DNA from 2 places in the Metabacillus mesotrionivorans genome. Region 1 is predicted to be linked to the other one. Evidence: riboswitches for the same ligand, from Rfam matches in the RefSeq annotation. Region 1 holds a riboswitch; the other holds the start of a gene.
The links. A riboswitch is a leader RNA that binds a small molecule or an ion and turns the genes downstream of it on or off. The one in region 1 is predicted to bind thiamine pyrophosphate.
Positions count from the first base shown of each region.

Region 2: linked by a shared signal. The riboswitch ahead of tenA (thiaminase II) and the one ahead of ACTSEZ_RS09990 (thiamine-binding protein) in region 1 are both predicted to bind thiamine pyrophosphate.

Region 1 is NZ_JBQMFF010000003.1:1,908-10,339, reverse strand. It holds gene ACTSEZ_RS10025 (AMP-binding protein) at 1-1,631, opposite strand, end outside; gene ACTSEZ_RS10020 (DMT family transporter) at 1,768-2,670, shown strand; gene ACTSEZ_RS10015 (peptidase MA family metallohydrolase) at 2,716-3,780, opposite strand; gene ACTSEZ_RS10010 (GNAT family N-acetyltransferase) at 3,899-4,420, shown strand; gene ACTSEZ_RS10005 (NAD-dependent epimerase/dehydratase family protein) at 4,438-5,316, shown strand; gene ACTSEZ_RS10000 (hypothetical protein) at 5,763-5,951, opposite strand; gene thiT (energy-coupled thiamine transporter ThiT) at 6,044-6,616, opposite strand; TPP riboswitch at 6,722-6,822, opposite strand; TPP riboswitch at 6,963-7,074, shown strand; gene ACTSEZ_RS09990 (thiamine-binding protein) at 7,167-7,460, shown strand; gene ACTSEZ_RS09985 (ABC transporter permease) at 7,435-8,220, shown strand; gene ACTSEZ_RS09980 (ABC transporter substrate-binding protein) at 8,235-8,432, shown strand, end outside.
Region 2 is NZ_JBQMFF010000001.1:157,664-166,095, forward strand. It holds gene ACTSEZ_RS00690 (RluA family pseudouridine synthase) at 1-777, shown strand, start outside; gene prpE (bis(5'-nucleosyl)-tetraphosphatase PrpE) at 1,410-2,153, opposite strand; gene ACTSEZ_RS00700 (FtsW/RodA/SpoVE family cell cycle protein) at 2,276-3,451, opposite strand; gene mgtE (magnesium transporter) at 3,731-5,095, shown strand; gene ACTSEZ_RS00710 (monovalent cation:proton antiporter family protein) at 5,118-6,971, shown strand; TPP riboswitch at 7,054-7,162, shown strand; gene tenA (thiaminase II) at 7,231-7,917, shown strand; gene ACTSEZ_RS00720 (thiamine phosphate synthase) at 7,914-8,432, shown strand, end outside.

The sequences.
Region 1 (8,432 bases):
TCTCTGGCCAGTTCCTGTTTCACCTGCTCCCTGAGTTTGTATTTCTGGATTTTTCCTGAAGCGGTCATCGGATAGTCTTTTACAAAGGTGTAGTATTCAGGGATTTTATAATGGGACAGCTGTCCTCTGCAGAAGGCTTTTACGTCATCAGCAGTAAGTAATGCACCTTCTTTTAAAACGATGCAGGCTGCGACTCTTTCTCCGTATTTTTCATCCGGAACGCCAATCACCTGAACATCCATAATGTCTTCGTGGCGGTAAAGGAACTCTTCAATTTCACGGGGATAGACATTCTCGCCTCCGCGGATAATCATATCCTTGAGGCGTCCGGTGATGACGACATAGCCGTGCTCATCCATTGTGGCCAGATCGCCAGTGTGAAGCCAGCCCTGCTTATCAATCGCTTCCTCAGTAGCCTCCGGCATTTTGTAATAGCCTTTCATGACAAGATACCCTCTAGTGCATAGCTCGCCCTGCACGCCTCTTGGCACTTCTTCTCCTGTAACGGGATCAATAATTTTCACTTCCACATGCGGATGTGCCTTGCCCACCGTTTCCACTTTGCGTTCGATGGAATCTGTTACAGTCGTCTGCGTAATAACAGGCGAGGATTCTGTTTGTCCGTAGGCGATTGTGATCTCAGACATGCCCATGTCGTTCATCACTTTTTTCATCACCTCAATCGGACAGGTGGAGCCAGCCATAATGCCTGTTCTTAAAGTGGAAAGATCGTATTTTTTGAAATTAGGAGAGTTCAGCTCTGCAATAAACATCGTTGGCACACCATGAAGCCCGGTGCATTTTTCTTTTTGAACCGTCTGAAGAACAAGGTCAGGGTCGAATTCCACAATCGGAACCATTGCCGCCCCGACTGAAACGCAGGCAAGCACGCCAAGAACGCAGCCGAAGCAGTGGAAAAATGGAACGGGAATACACAGGCGGTCTTCATGAGTCAAGTTCATCGCACTTGCCACTAAAAACCCATTGTTGACGATATTATGATGAGTCAGCATAACGCCTTTAGGAAAACCGGTTGTACCTGACGTATATTGCATGTTTATAACGCCTTCAGGTGTGAGCAGACTCTCGCGTTCTGCAAGTTCTTCATCGGTCACTTTCATGCCGCGGATGAGAAGGTCGTTCCAGCTGAGCATTCCCTCCGGTGCTTCGTTTTGTCCTATGTAAATGAGATTCTTCAAGTAAGGGAGTGCAGGCTGTGAGCTGTTTTCTGAAGAGGTTTCAGTCGTGATGGAGCGGACCAGATCAACGTAAGATGTTCCCTTAAAGCCGTCGATTAAAAAGAGAGCGGCAGAGTCGGACTGCTGCAGCAAATACTTGAGTTCACTGCTTTGATAGCTGGTGTTGACAGTGACAAGCACGGCCCCGATGCGGGCTGATGCAAACTGAAGGAGCAGCCATTCAGGAACATTCGTGGCCCATATGGCAATGTTTTCGCCTTTTTTTACGCCGAGTCCGATTAACGCTTTTGCAAGTTTTGTTGTCTCGCGGTAAAACTCATCATAGGTATAGCGGATGTTTTCTTTTGAATAGACGACCGCATCTCTATTTCCGTATGCAGAAACGGTGTCTTTCAGTAATTGGCCGATGGTTTTGTTTTTGAGTGATTGCATAGGACCTCCCGGAACAATAAAATGGTTACGCTTTCATTATAACTATTTTTTGAAAGTTTTGAAAATAATATTCTGCAAATTGCCGGGTCCGTCATGCAGTATAATGGAGAAGAGTGAATGGTGAAGGAGAAAAAACATGAATAAAACAACTTTATATCCATATATCGCACTGGCTGTGGGGGTTGCGGCTGTTTCAACATCCGCTATTCTTGTCAAACTGACATCTGCTCCTGCGCCGGTTATTGCGTTTTACAGGCTGTTTTTTTCCACGCTGCTTGTTCTGCCTCTTTTTCTGGCAAAATGTCTGCCTCAGCTGAAGACGATGTCACGGAAAGACTGGAGCTATTCCGCCCTGGCCGGAGTGCTTCTTGCCTTTCATTTTATCCTCTGGTTTGAATCTCTGAACTACACGTCTGTGGCAAGCTCGGTTGTTCTCGTAACGCTGCAGCCTCTGTTTGCTTTTATCGGAACGTATTTCTTTTTTAAAGAAAGGGTTTCAGTCAGAGGAGTAATAAGTGCCCTGCTGGCGATTGCCGGCAGTGCCGTCATCAGCTGGGGGGATTTCAGGATCAGCGGCCTCGCTCTATTTGGTGATTTTCTGGCTCTCGCTGCATGCGCGATGGTCACGGCATACCTTCTTTTTGGCCAGGGCGTGAGGAAAAGGCACTCTCTGACGCTTTATACGTTCATCGTATATGCCGTAAGCTCTGTGACACTTCTAATCTACTGTCTGGCTCTGAAGTATCCGCTCAGCGGCTATCCGCAGCAGGACTGGATGTATTTTCTTCTGCTTGCGGCAGTGCCGACCCTGCTTGGGCATTCGCTGTTTAACTGGTCGCTGAAATGGATTTCGACAAATGTCATCTCGGTCGCCATTCTGTTTGAACCTGTGGGCTCAATTATCCTTGCCTATTTCTTTTTGGCGGAAACGGTTCTCCTTACGCAGGTGATTGGCGGCGGAATCATTGTTGCCGGTGTGCTTCTTTTTATGACTGAGAAAAAAACCAAAGCAGAAATTCCTGAAAAACAAGCCGTGTAAAACGGCAAAGAGCACCCGGGCTGTTCCCTGGTGCTCTTTGCATCTTTACTGCTCTTTTAATTTTCTCTCTAACTCTTCATACGTATATCCGGTTTTATTTTTAAGGGCTTCTTCAAAGCTTCCGGCTGCTTTTGTTTCCTTCAGCAGCTGGAGGATCATCTCTTCTCCAAATTCATCAGCAAGCATCTTTACCGCATAATAGCTTTGAGTATAAATGTCTGCGTCCGTGCTTTTCTCAAGGGCATTTGCCCAGTCTCCCGGATTGATGAGATCGTAAAAAGAAACGGTAGTCTGAAGGGGGATAAGCACCTCTTTCCCGTTATACCCGGCATATTCAGCCAGTCCTTCATTAAACCAGATCGGGATTTTGTAAGGCTCAATGCCAAGCTTCTCAAGTTTCTTTTCTAAATAATAATGAGAATACTCGTGGTAAAACGTTTCAATCACAACAGGAGATGAGGCATTGTATTCATCGGGAATGACAACTGCCATCGTTTTTTTGTTGTGGTCGTAAAATCCCATATAATCAAGATAATCAAGCTCGTGCAGAGAATCAGGCGATTCGTCTAAAAGAAGAAGGTCTATAGGCTGATCCTCGATTTCGCCGAGCAGACGCCTGCTTATTTCTCTTGCCTGTTTAAATTCGTTTTCTGCCAGTTCAAGATCCTTTTTCTTAAGTGACGGATAAAAAACGGTCATATGTGAGATTGTTTTCGTCATTGCCTGGTCTTTGTAATCTTCGTATGGATCAACCGGAAGAAAGGCATTGACCTGGAATTCGAATTTTTCACGCGGGCTGATGCTCTGGTAATTCACATGAGTGGTCATGATGTTCATCAGCACAACGAAAAACAGCGTAATGATCAGGCCGATGCTTGTTGCCGAAAGGGCGATCGTTCCTGACAGCCCTCTGAAAAAAAGAAGATTACGTTCTTTGCTGTGAATCATTTCGTATACGGAATAGATAAAAAGGCCAAGGAGAAGCAGGCATATGATTGTGCCGGAAATAACAGACGCCGGGATATTTAAAAAGAGAAATAAAATGTAAAAGACGGCGGTAAAGTACACGATATAAAAAATGGACAGGGCGGCATGAAGTACGATTTTCACGGTAAGCCTCCAATTGATTAAGTCTAATAAACTTATTCTCTGCAAAAAAAGAAACTCCTTTTGAAACAGGGTTTTTATTGAAAGTTGTCGAATTTTAGTCAGCAAGGAGTGTTGAAAAATGAAGGTACTGATCAGAAAAGCTGCCAGAGAAGATGCAAAGCAAATTGCCATTGTACACGTTGACAGCTGGCGGACAACGTATAAGGGAATCGTAGCAGATTCATTTTTAAAAAATATGACTTACGAAAGCAAAGAGAAAATCTGGTGCAGGATAAATCCGGATACTGTGTTCGTTGCAGAAGATGAAGAGGGGAAAATTGTCGGGTTTGCGGGATTTGGTCCGTCCAGGTCTCAGGAATACGGCTATGACGGCGAATTATACGCCATCTATCTTCTGAAAGAAGCACAAGGCTCAGGTGTTGGTAAGTGCCTGGTTCGTGCGGCAGCAGAGGAGCTGATAAAGTTGAACTATCAATCGATGATGCTGTGGGTGATGAATGACAACCCGTCGAAGGGGTTCTATGAACGGTACTCTCCTGAAAAAGTGGGAGAGGATACGTACGAGATTGAAGGCACCGATCATCCGGAGACAGCATTCGGCTGGAATCTGAAGGAATTGTCAGCGCGGCTGAATACATAAAAGGAGATGAAACTGCATTGAAAACCGCGTTAATACTTGGAGGCACACAGTTTTTTGGGAAGAGACTTGTTCATAAGCTGCTCGAGGACGGAGTGATTGTGACGGTTGCAACAAGAGGAAGAACCCGGGATGATTTTGGAGACGGGGTTGAGCGTCTTGTCATTGACCGGGAAAAGAAAGAATCAATGACCCGGGCTTTTGAAGGAAGGCAATGGGACACTGTCTATGATCAATCCTGTTTCTCGCCGCTTGAAGCCAAAACGGCTTATGAAGCGCTTGAGGGTAAAATAGGCCATTATATCTTTACATCAACAATGGCTGTCTATGAATTTGGCAAAGAGCGAAAGGAAACGGATTTTGACCCGCTCTTGTTCGAACCGACCTTTAAACACCGTAAAGAATATGGGGGAATGGCCGGTTATCAGGAGGCAAAGCGCGGTGCCGAAGCGTATTTGTTCCAGAATGCGAAAGTGCCTGTTGCGGCTGTCAGGCCTGCTCTGGTCATCGGAACAGATGATTACACCGAGCGCTTCTTATTTCATGTAGACAAAGTGAAAAAGGAAGAGCCCATTGGCGCGAAAAATGACAATGTTTCTTTCAGCTTCACTTCATCTGAAGATGCTGCAGGTTTTCTATTTCATGCAGGAAAAGAAAGGCTGACAGGAGCGTATAATATAGCGTTTGAAGACAATTTCTCCCTGAGAGAACTGATCGGCAGGATTGAGAGAGCTGCAGACAAACCCGCAGTCATTACAGGGGAAGTGACAAAAGAAAACGCGTCCCCGTACGGTCTTCCGGGTGACTGGACGCTGGATGTGACAAAAGCACAAATGACAGGATATTCTTTTGGAAACATGAACGACTATGTTGAGAGTTTAATAGAAAACCTGCTGTAAACTCCCGCGGGAGTCTCTGTGAAGCAGGGACTCTTAATAAGCCTCCGTAGCTCTAGAAGGGAAGAGCGCCGGAAACAGTAGAACCGGGTCGCAAGGCAAAGGTTTCAGAAGCACCGAAAAGCAGCTATGCTGAGGCAGGCGGAATTCCTGCCGGTGAAAATCCGTAGGGAAGCGTGTTCCCCTTAGCCTATGCTTACGAAAGGAGTGCGGGTTCGAATCCCGCCGGAGGCATAAAAAAAGATCCGGCAGACATCTGCCGGGTTCTACTTTTTGTTAAGGGAATTATAAAAAATAAAAGGCCGTTGATAACATAACAAAGTTATCATCGGCAAGCGGAAGCGCCTAGATCCTCTGTCAGAACAAATCCGTCAAAAAAGTCAAAACCGGACTTTTCCGCCGGATTCTTATCTGCCTATCGGAGCGGGCCTTGGCGCTTGCGCTTTTGTTCAGATTTGCTGGTTAAAAACCGCTGCAAAATAGGCAAAAACAAATCCGAGCGGAAATGAAAAAACAACGGACCATCCTCTGACAGGGCCATCTTCGCCGCTGATCCGCAGCGCTTCAAAGTAGCCATACAAAAAATGACAGATGGATAGAAAAAAAGCAATCAGCATGAGGGAGTATGTGAGATTCATTTCATGGCCTCCATTAGGAAATCTATTACTATTAATACATGCTGAAAAAGAAGAGATTATGATAAAAAGCACCGGATTTCCAGTGCTTTTCTCTATTTTCTATTTACTATCAGCGCTTTTGAAGTCAGCAGCATCAGCACAAGAATGATCGTACAGATGATAAATGTCGGAATCATGTAGGATGCATTGTACCCTGCTGAATAGAGAAGCACCGGCTGATCTCCAGCAAACTCAGCGAAAAAGACGGCGCCTGCGAGTGTATGGGCTGCAAATCTCAGGAAGCTTCCAAGGAAAGCGGCAAGTGTGACATAAAGGATCAGGCGCCCTTTGTTTAAACGATGAAGTGAGTTCTGAATCTGTTTATAAAAAATACCTCCGGCCCCAACTACTGTAAAGGCGGCAAAGTAATCTAGAAAACCCTGTACAGGATGGACAATGGTCGTATAGCCCATGACCGTCTGCAGAAGGCCGAGGAGAAAGCCTGTCAGCAGTCCGCCTTTTAGACCGTGGCGAAATCCCATGATCAGTACGGGCACCATTGCAAGTGAAATTGAACCTCCCTGCGGCATTTTGCCAATAAAGCTTGTTGCTAAATCCAAAAGGAAGGCAATTGCAGCAAGAATCGCTGCTTCTAATAAAAAAACCAGGCGCTTATTTGTTTGCACGATTTTACCCCTTTTCGGCATTCGACCGGGGCCTTTTCTCCATGAAAAAAAGCAATGCGGGGAATGTCGGATGGTTTCCACGCACTGCTTTGGTTGGGTTATCACTTGAATCCATCGCCACATCCCTACGTAAGCTTTAACTTAACAGGTTCAACGGGTCAGAACATAACGTTCACTCTCAGCCGGCGGCTCCCCAAGTGGTCAAATGCGATATATGATTTAGACACTACTATACAGGAAACTGCAAAATTCGACAAGCCTAAATTCTATTTTTTTTCAGAAAATAGCGGAAAGTGTTTTCCTTTCTTTACAAGTCCTGTAAAACTTGCTATAGTTTCCATGAATCTTATAGAAGCGGGGGAGCTGAGTGAACTCGGCTGAGAGGATACTGATTCTTGTATCGACCCTTTAACCTGATCTGGGTAATGCCAGCGGAGGGATACAGGAAAAGAGTCTATTTTCCATGAACTTTGCGAATGCTTAAGGCTGCCCTAACCGGCAGCCTTTTTTGCGTTTTCTAAGAGATTCACAGAAAGAAAAGGAGGAATTAATCATGTCCAGTGTAAATCTAGCATTTCAGGTACTTCCGAAATCAGCAGACGGGAATACATACGAGATTGTCGACAAAGCCATCGAAGTGGTGCAGCAGTCGGGTGTCAAATATGAAGTTGGCGCGATGGAGACCGTTATGGAAGGTGAGCTCAATCATCTGCTTGAAATTGTCAAACAGGCTCAGGATGCCTGTATCGCTGCAGGTGCAAGCGAAGTGATGACGCATATGAAGATTCATTATCGCCCTGCTGAAGGAGTAACTATGGATGAAAAACTCCAGAAATATCGCTGAATCTTTACCTGGAATGGCGCTGCCGGCAGGAGTTCTGACTGTTTTACTTTTCATGTGGGAAATGGCTGTCGCGCTTTTTGAAATTGAGAAGTGGATCCTGCCGAAGCCAACAGACATTTTTCTTACATTGTTTGAAATGAGAGGAACGCTCGGTGTGCATATCCTTCAGACGCTTTCTGAGGCATTGCTTGGACTTTTAATTGCGGCAGCTGCAGGTGTGGCCATTGCTGTTTTAATCGACCAGTCCAAATGGATTAGAAGTGCTGTGGAACCGCTGCTCGTTCTTTCGCAGACAATTCCGATTATTGCTCTGGCACCGCTTTTGATTATCTGGTTTGGCTTTGGAATGCTGCCGAAGGTTATTGTAACAGCGCTAGTCTGTTTTTTCCCGATTGCTATTAATCTGGCAGACGGATTCAGCCAGGCTGACAGGGATATGGTCAAGCTGATGAAAACAATGGGAGCCGGTAAGCGCCAGCTCTTTCTTAAATTAAAGCTGCCCGCTTCTATGCCGTATTTTTTTTCCGGTTTGAAAATTGCGGGAACATACAGCGTGATGGGGGCGGTAATCGGTGAATGGCTGGGGGCAAGCAAAGGTCTTGGGGTTATACTCACCAGATCCTCGCAGTCTTTTCTAACAGAAAAGGTATTTGCAGTGATCATTGTTATTGTTGCACTAAGTCTCTTAATCTTTGCTGCCATTGAACTGCTGGCAAGATTGGCAATGCCCTGGAAGTACAAAGCGCACAAGCAAAACTGATATGGAGGAATTCAATGAAAAATCTGCGGAAAATTCTCGTCACAGTATTCAGTGCATCCATTTTGATGACAGGATGCGGTTCAGCTGAGAACGCCTCAACTGAAGAAACAAAAAAAGTAAAGGTCATGCTGGATTGGTTTCCAAACACAAATCATACAGGTATTTATGCTGCTAAAGAGAAAGGCTTCTATAAGGAAGCGGGACTGGACGTT
Region 2 (8,432 bases), on a different contig from region 1:
GGAGGAAGCATTCTGCTGAACGGGGAACATGCAACAGTCCGCGCAGTGCTCTCTGCCGGAGATGTCCTGAAGGTGACGTTTCCTCCTGAAGAGCCAAGTGCAGGGATCGTTCCGGAAAAAATGGATTTGGATATTGTGTATGAAGACGAATGGTGCCTTGTGATCAACAAACCTCCGTTTGTACCCACAATCCCGTCCAGAGAACACCCGGGCGGAACCCTTGCAAACGGCCTGCTGGACTATTACCGGGAAAACGGAATCGCTGCAACCATTCATGCTGTGAACCGCCTGGATAAAGATACTTCGGGACTCATGCTTGTCGCGAAGCACCGTTTTGCCCATTCGCTTTTTTCTTCCATGCAAAAGCAGGGAAGCATTAAGCGGACATATGCCGCTTTAGTAGAAGGGGCTTTGACCGAGGAGAGCGGAACGATAGATGCACCAATCGGACGCAAAGAGGAAAGCATCATCGAACGGACTGTGCTGGAAGACGGACAGGATGCAGTCACGCATTATCAGGTGATGTCTTCTGCGGAAAAGTACACCCTTGTAACTCTCCGGCTCGAAACCGGCCGCACTCATCAGATCCGGGTGCATATGGCTTATATCGGGCACCCGCTTTGCGGAGACAGCCTCTACGGAGGAAGCAGGGACCTGATCGGGAGACAAGCACTGCACAGCAGAGAACTCTCCTTTTTTCACCCGCTTCTTGAGAAGGAAATGACGTTTGAAGCGGAGATTCCAGCAGATATGCAGGCAGTGCTGAAAGGTTTATAATTGAAAGAAGACCGCCGTCGAGCATGACGGTGGTTTTTTGGTAGTTGGATTCTATAGAGTCACCTGGCAGAAATGCTGTTTTTAAAGAGGGTTGGTAGTTAAACAGGGAAAGTTGGCAGTTATGCATGGATAGTTAGTTGTAAATCGGATGAAGCTGGTTGTGCTGGCCGGATTGGCGGCAGTAATGCACCCTGCCCAGAAGAGCGGATCTGCACCAGCCCAGGATTTAGCTGACTTGCAACATTCAGGGACGCAAATCAACTGAAATGCCCAAGATCTTGCTAGAAAAAGAGGTAGTTAGTGTGCCTGAAAAGAGTTTGGATTGCTGAAATGCAACCCTATGAAAAGCACTCTCCGAAATATAGGGCAGTAAAACATGAAAATGCAACCCTATAAAATGCGCCATCCGTAATATAGGGAAGTAAAACATGAAAATGCAAACCTATAAATAGCTCCCTCAGAAATATAGGGCAGCAAAACCCTAAAACGCTGCCCTATAAAAGATTCCCGCAAAAATATAAGACACCATTACACCAATACGAAACCCTGTAAATCCGCACCTTCCAAAATAAAGGGCACCATTTTCATAGAAATGATACCCTTTCACAACAATTACCTCCACCTTCATCCCCTCACTCCGCCCCGTCCAGCTCCCTGAAACGTGTTTCAACGTAAGGCATGGAAGAGGGCACAGTCACAGTCTCTTTTTCCGGGTACCTGAGGGCTGTCAGCATTCCGCCGAATACTGCTCCGGTGTCAATGTTGACTGTGTTCCCGACGAATCTGGCTTTGCGCACCGGCGTATGTCCGTATACGATAAAGGGTTTTCCGCGGTACAGCTTTGCCCAGTCTCGTCTGACAGGGGTGCCGTCCGGATTCGTTTGGCCCGTAATATCTCCGTACAGAACAAATTCTTTGACCTTTTTATTCGTTTTTCCTATGTAATCTGCCCGGATCCCGGCGTGGGCAATGACCAGTGCACCGCCGTCCAGCACCTGATAGAGAGGAGCCTGTTCGTACAGGTTCATGAAGCCTGCATAGATCTGTTTTCGTTCTTCTTCTTCCAGGGCCTCAAGCTCTGCTGCTGTAGTTTCAAGTCCGTGGGCGACCTGGACTTTGTTCCCGAGCATGTAACGGTACAATTTATTGCAGTGGTTGCCGGGCACATAATAGGCTGCATGATTCTCTATTAAAGCCACAACGGTTTCAATAACCTTAAGCGATTTTGGTCCTCTGTCAGCAAGATCGCCTACAAACGCAAGCTTCCGGTCAGGGTGGAGCGGAAATCCGCCGGCCCAGTCGTACCCAAGCATTTCCGTCAAGCTTTTAAACTCATCAAAACATCCGTGTATATCTCCGATAATATCGAGCTTCACACCTAACACTTCCTTACTCTTCTCTTTTCTTCATCTTAGCAAAAAAAAGCATCTGGCTTTATTCTTTCATTAAATACACAATTGCATCCCACAATAAAGAAAAACCCGCTCATGCAAGCGGGTTAATCAAACATATACTTTCTCGTTCTAGACCGGACATTCAGCACAATTCCAATAGCAATCATATAAGTGGCAAGCGAGCTTCCCCCGTAGCTGATGAACGGGAGCGGAAGTCCTGTAATCGGCAGGAGGCCGACGGTCATGCCGACATTCTGGAAAACCTGGAATGTGATCATGCCGATTACGCCCGTGCAAAGAAAGCTGCCGAACGGGTCGTTGCTTTCAAGTGCGATGTGAACCATCCGGTAGATCAGAAGGAAAAACAGGGATATGACAATACTTCCGCCGATGAAGCCGAACTGTTCACTGATAATCGCAAAGATGAAGTCCGTATGTCCTTCAGGCAGGTATACTTCCAGCTGCTGATAGCCTTTGCCGTATAATTCACCGGAGCCGATGGCAAGGAGCGATTTAATCAGCTGAAATCCGATATCGTTTGAGTATTCATAAGGGTTCAGCCAGCCGTAAATCCGGTCCAGCTTGTATGAGTTCGTATCAAGAATATACGTGTTGAAAAAGCTCGGGAAGGCAAAATAGATGCCGACTCCCATGGCAAAAACGGCAGCACCTGAAAAAACGAAGCCGAGAATGATTTTCCATTTCACGCCAGAGACGAGGATCAGTGATCCGATGATGGCGCAAAAAACCATCGTCATCCCTGTATCCGGCTGTCTCATCAGCAGGAGTATGGGAGGTGCGGCTGCTGCAAATACTTTACCTAATAGGAGCAAGTCGTCTCTCACAGTATTGGTTGCGTATTTCTCCCTGTGATCTGCTATAATTCTGCTGAGCACAATAATCATGAAGATCTTCATTAATTCAGAAGGCTGGAAGTTTCCGATTCCGGGCAGTGTGTACCAGCTTGTCGCGCCTTTGATCGGCTCTACAATCGGCGGCGGAAGAATTTCAAGGCCGATGAGCAAAAGCATCCCGAATCCATATAAATACCATGAGAGCTGCTTGAAGCGGTCAAAGTCGATAATCATCGTTCCAATAACGGCGATAATACCGATGATGTACCATCTGAGCTGCAGAAACGCAAAGTTTATATTCTGCAATTTTTCGGGTAAAGTAGGCTGGGCACTGCTTATGGCGATGGCACTGGTCAGTGCCATTAAAAACATAATAAAAATCAGCGTGTAATCCAATTGCTGCTGTGGGGATTTATCTGTGTTCATACGGGATCCCTTTCTTGTACTTTCAGTCATTATATGGTTTGTGCTTAGCTTGCAAGCGAAAATCATCTTTTACAATCTTAGCGAAAATTGACGGTTTTGCAAAGGATTCATTTGTAAATCAGTCAAAAACATGATACCTTATCACAATGAAAAAACGGTTGTGAAGACTGCAGAATGCCGTACCGGCGCATGTTCACAGCGAATAGACGATTTGTATCACAATTTCATGACATTTTGATTTCCCGGTAATTTAGAGACAGGGAGAGGAGGAGATTCTTTATGTCAGAAGAAAAAGAAAAAGTTGTCATTGAGACAGAAACGCTTATGACTGCATTGGAGAATGAAGACTTTGACGGTTTTCGCTCGCTGTTTTTGGAGCAGCATCCATATGACCAGGCAAAAATGTTCGTAAAGCTCCAACAGGAAGAGCGTTCAAGGGTCTATCAGTATTTGTCTCCCGAAGAGATGGCTGCCCTGTTTGAAAATATCGAAGATGAAGAATACAACTACGAAATGTATCTGTCAGAAATGGATCCAAGGTTTGCTTCGCAAATGCTTGAGCACATGTATGCGGATGATGCGGTAGATGTTCTGAATGAGCTCAACAAAGATCAGGTTGCAAGCTACCTGACCATTATGGACGATGAAGCAGCGAAGGAAATCCGCGAGCTCCTTCATTATGAAGAGTTTACAGCAGGGAGTATCATGACGACGGAATTTATCGCGATTCAGGCGAATCAAACCGTCAAATCGGCGATGCATATCCTTAAGCATGAGGCTCCTGATGCTGAAACCATCTATTATCTGTATGTCATTGATGAAGATAAGCATCTGGCGGGAGTTATTTCTCTCCGAGATTTAATAGTCAGTGACGATGATGTGATGATCGGCGAAATCATGAGCGAGCGTGTGTTTTCCGTCAGTGTTGGGGAAGACCAGGAAGAAGTTGCCCGGAAAATGCGGGATTACAACTTTCTTGCGCTGCCGGTTGTTGATTTTCAAAATCACCTTCTTGGAATTATTACGGTTGATGATATCGTGGACGTTATTGATGAAGAAGCTTCAGATGACTATTCCAAGCTCGCAGGGGTTTCGGATGTGGACTCTATTGACAGAGGTCCTCTTTCCGCTGCTAAAAAAAGACTGCCATGGCTCGTGATTCTTTTATTTCTCGGGATGCTGACGGCGAATCTGATTGGGCAGTTTGAAGAAACTCTTGATAAGGTAGCAATTCTTGCAGTCTTCATTCCATTAATTGCCGGCATGGCCGGAAATACAGGCACGCAGGCACTGGCAGTTGCCGTCCGCCGAATTGCCATGGGGGATGAAGAAGGCGGAAACTTCAAAATCATTGCCCGTGAAGCGGGAACCGGCTTAATTAATGGTGCTGTCTGCGGAGTTCTTGTAACGGGCGTCGTGTATTTTTGGAAACAGGATCTGTATCTTGGTCTGCTTGTCGGAGTATCCATTCTTGCCACGCTGACTGTCGCGACAATTGCCGGAGCGTTTGTGCCTCTTATCATGCACAGGCTGAAGGTCGACCCGGCCGTTGCATCCGGTCCGTTTATTACAACGATTAATGACATTATTTCCATCCTTATTTATTTTGGAATGGCCACTATGTTTATGCAGTACTTAATCTAACTACAGAAATGAGGGAAAAACCTTGCACGGAGCTTCTTTTTCATCACTTGTTATTGTCCTGCTCGCAGCTTTTATCACTCCGCTCATACTGCACCGCTTCAAAATAAAAGTGATGCCGGTCGTCGTAGCAGAGATAATTATGGGTATTGTGATCGGCAAAAGCGGGTTTGACCTTGTTCAGCAGGATATGTGGCTCGAAACGCTGTCTATGCTCGGATTTATTTTTCTCATGTTTCTGAGCGGTCTTGAAATTGATTTCACAGCATTTATCGGGGGCAGGAAAAAAGAAGTGCTGCCATCGGGAAAAGAGGCGCCGAATACGTTCCTTGTCTCTTTTCTTGTTTTTGTCGGCATTTTTATTCTTTCCCTGCTGCTCTCTTACCTGTTTGTTCTGATCGGATTTATTGAAAATGCGTTCCTGATGACGCTGATCATCTCGACCATCTCACTCGGGGTGGTCGTGCCGACGCTTAAAGATGCAGGCATCATGAAGTCGAACATCGGGCAGATTATTCTTCTTGTCGCCGTCATAGCCGATTTGGTGACGATGATTCTGCTGGCTGTTTTTGCGTCGATTTATGGCGGGGAAAATACGAATATGTGGCTGATGCTCATTTTGTTCGGAGCGGGTGTTGCCCTTTATTTTATCGGCAAAACCTTTCAGAGCAGATCGTTTATCGAGACGCTTTCTAAAGGCACGATTCAAATTGGGACAAGAGCTGTTTTTACGCTGATTATTGTGCTTGTTGCGCTTTCAGAAACGATCGGTGCAGAAAATATTCTCGGTGCCTTTTTAGCAGGCGTGCTCGTATCTCTTCTTTCCCCGAACAAGGAAATGGTTCAGAAAATGGATTCGTTCGGGTACGGCTTTCTGATTCCGATATTCTTTGTCATGGTTGGAGTGGACCTTGATATTTGGTCGCTGTTTAAAGACCCTAAAATTCTGATGCTGATTCCGCTGCTGTTTATCGCGCTGCTGATTTCAAAAATTTTGCCGATTTATCTTTTAAAAAGATGGTACGATACGAAAACAACGCTTGCTGCTGGATTTTTGCTTACATCCACATTGTCGCTTGTTATCGCCGCAGCGACGATTGGAGAACGGGTGAATGTCATTGACTCGCAGATGTCCGGGGCGCTCATTTTGACGGCCGTTCTGACAAGCATCTTTACGCCGATTGGATTTAAAAAGCTTTTCCCGGAAAAGCTCGGTTCAAAGAAAAGACTGAAGGTTGCGTTCATAGGAGCCAATCAAATGACGCTGCCTGTTACAAGAGAACTGAATCCGAATCTGTATGAAACAATCATCTATCATACGCATGTTGATAAAAACGAACAGCAGATTGCCGAATCTCTTTTTCAAATCGAAGAGGTTGAAGATTATTCGATTGAGACGCTTCAGGAAAAAGGGGTATTTGAATCGGATATTCTGATTGCAGCAACAGGCGATGAGGATGCGAATGCGGAAATAGCCCTGATGGCAAAAGAGCTTGAAGTCGACAGGGTCATTGCAAGTATTGCTTCGCCCCTGCTTGATGAGCAGCTGAAAGCAAAAAATATTGATGTGTTCTCTGTTCTGCTCTCGACCAAAACGCTGCTCAGAGCCCTGATCGAAGCGCCGGGCATCATGAAAATCCTGACGCACAGCGAATCTGCCCTGTATCAGATCAAAATGAACAACAGACGTTACGACGGCATGGTCCTCAGGAGCTTCCCGTTTACGGGAGACGTCATTTTTGTCCGGATTTTCCGGGAGAATGAGTCGATTGTTCCTCACGGCGATACGGAGCTGAAACGGGGAGATCTTCTGATTTTGACGGGATCATCCGAGTATATCGATGAACTGAAGCAGGAGCTTGAGTTTCACAAAAATTAAGCGGAAATTTCTTGAAAAAGCCTTGAAAGATATTTTTATCGTGGTATGATGGGCATGTAAAACATTCAGAAAATTTTATACGATAAACCGCTAGGGGAGCCCTTCAGAAGGGCTGAGATCGGAGTTTGCCACCGAGACCCTCAGAACCTGATCTGGTTAACACCAGCGTAGGGAAGTGGTGTAAGGGTCTATTTCATACACCACTTTTCTATGCGAAAAGTGGTTTTTTGCTGTTTTAAAAAGAAATGGAGGAAACGTCATGCTATTTTCAAAAGAATGCAGGGAGTACGCAAACGAGTGGTGGGAAGGGAGCTTTCACCATCCCTTTGTAAAAGGAATCGGTGATGGAACACTTTCAAAGGAAAAGTTCAAATTTTATGTGATGCAGGATTCGTATTACTTGACCCACTTTGCAAAAGTGCAGGCGTTTGCCGGTGCAATGGCCCCGGATCTGCATACGACGTTCAGAATGTCCGTTCATTCTCAGGGAACCTATGAGGCAGAGCTTTCCCTTCATCAGCAGTTTTCCAAAATGCTCGGAATTACGGAAAAAGAACGCGCGGAATTTAAGCCGGCGCCGACAGCTTATGCTTATACGTCTCATATGTACCGCGCAGTCGCGACCGGAAATCTCGGTGAAATCATAGCTGCGCTGCTGCCGTGCTACTGGCTTTATTACGAAGTGGGAGAGCGTCTGAAGGATTGTGAGCCTGATGATGCCGTCTATGAAAAATGGATTGAGACCTATCATGGCGACTGGTTTAAAGAGCTTGTCCTTGAACAGGTGAACCGTTTTGATGAACTGGCTGAAAAAGCAAGCGCGCATGAGCGCATGATGATGAAAGAACATTTCCTGATCAGCTCCATGTATGAATACCGCTTTTGGGATATGGCTGAAAATCTCGAAGCGTGGGGACGTGCAGACTCGCTGCAGCTTCAAAAGTGAAGCTTCATTTTGTAACGGATGGAAGGCATTCTGCAGAATCACTGGTTTCCATCATCACAGACGTACATAAATTTGCGGATGCCATCCACATAAGAGAGAAAGACAAGTCAGCAGAAGACCTGGTGGAACTAGTTGAGCTTCTTGCGCGCAGCGGGGTTCCAAAATCAAAACTGATCATGAACGGCAGCGTGGATGCAGCGGTGCGTTCAGGACTGGCAAAAGTCCAGCTTCCGTCACATGGACTGCCTGTGAAGTTTGTTAAAGAGCACTACCCTTACCTCGGGGCAGGATGTTCGGTTCATTCAGCAAAAGAGGCAATCCAGAGGGAGAAAGAAGGAGCAGACTGGCTGATTGCCGGACATGTTTTTCAGACAAATTCAAAAAACGGTCTTGAGCCGAAAGGAATTTCTTTTCTTCAAACAGTCTGTGAATCTGTATCCATCCCTGTCTATGCAATTGGAGGAATCACTCCTGGTGTGCTGCCGGAACTGAAAAAGCTGAAAATCGCAGGTGCA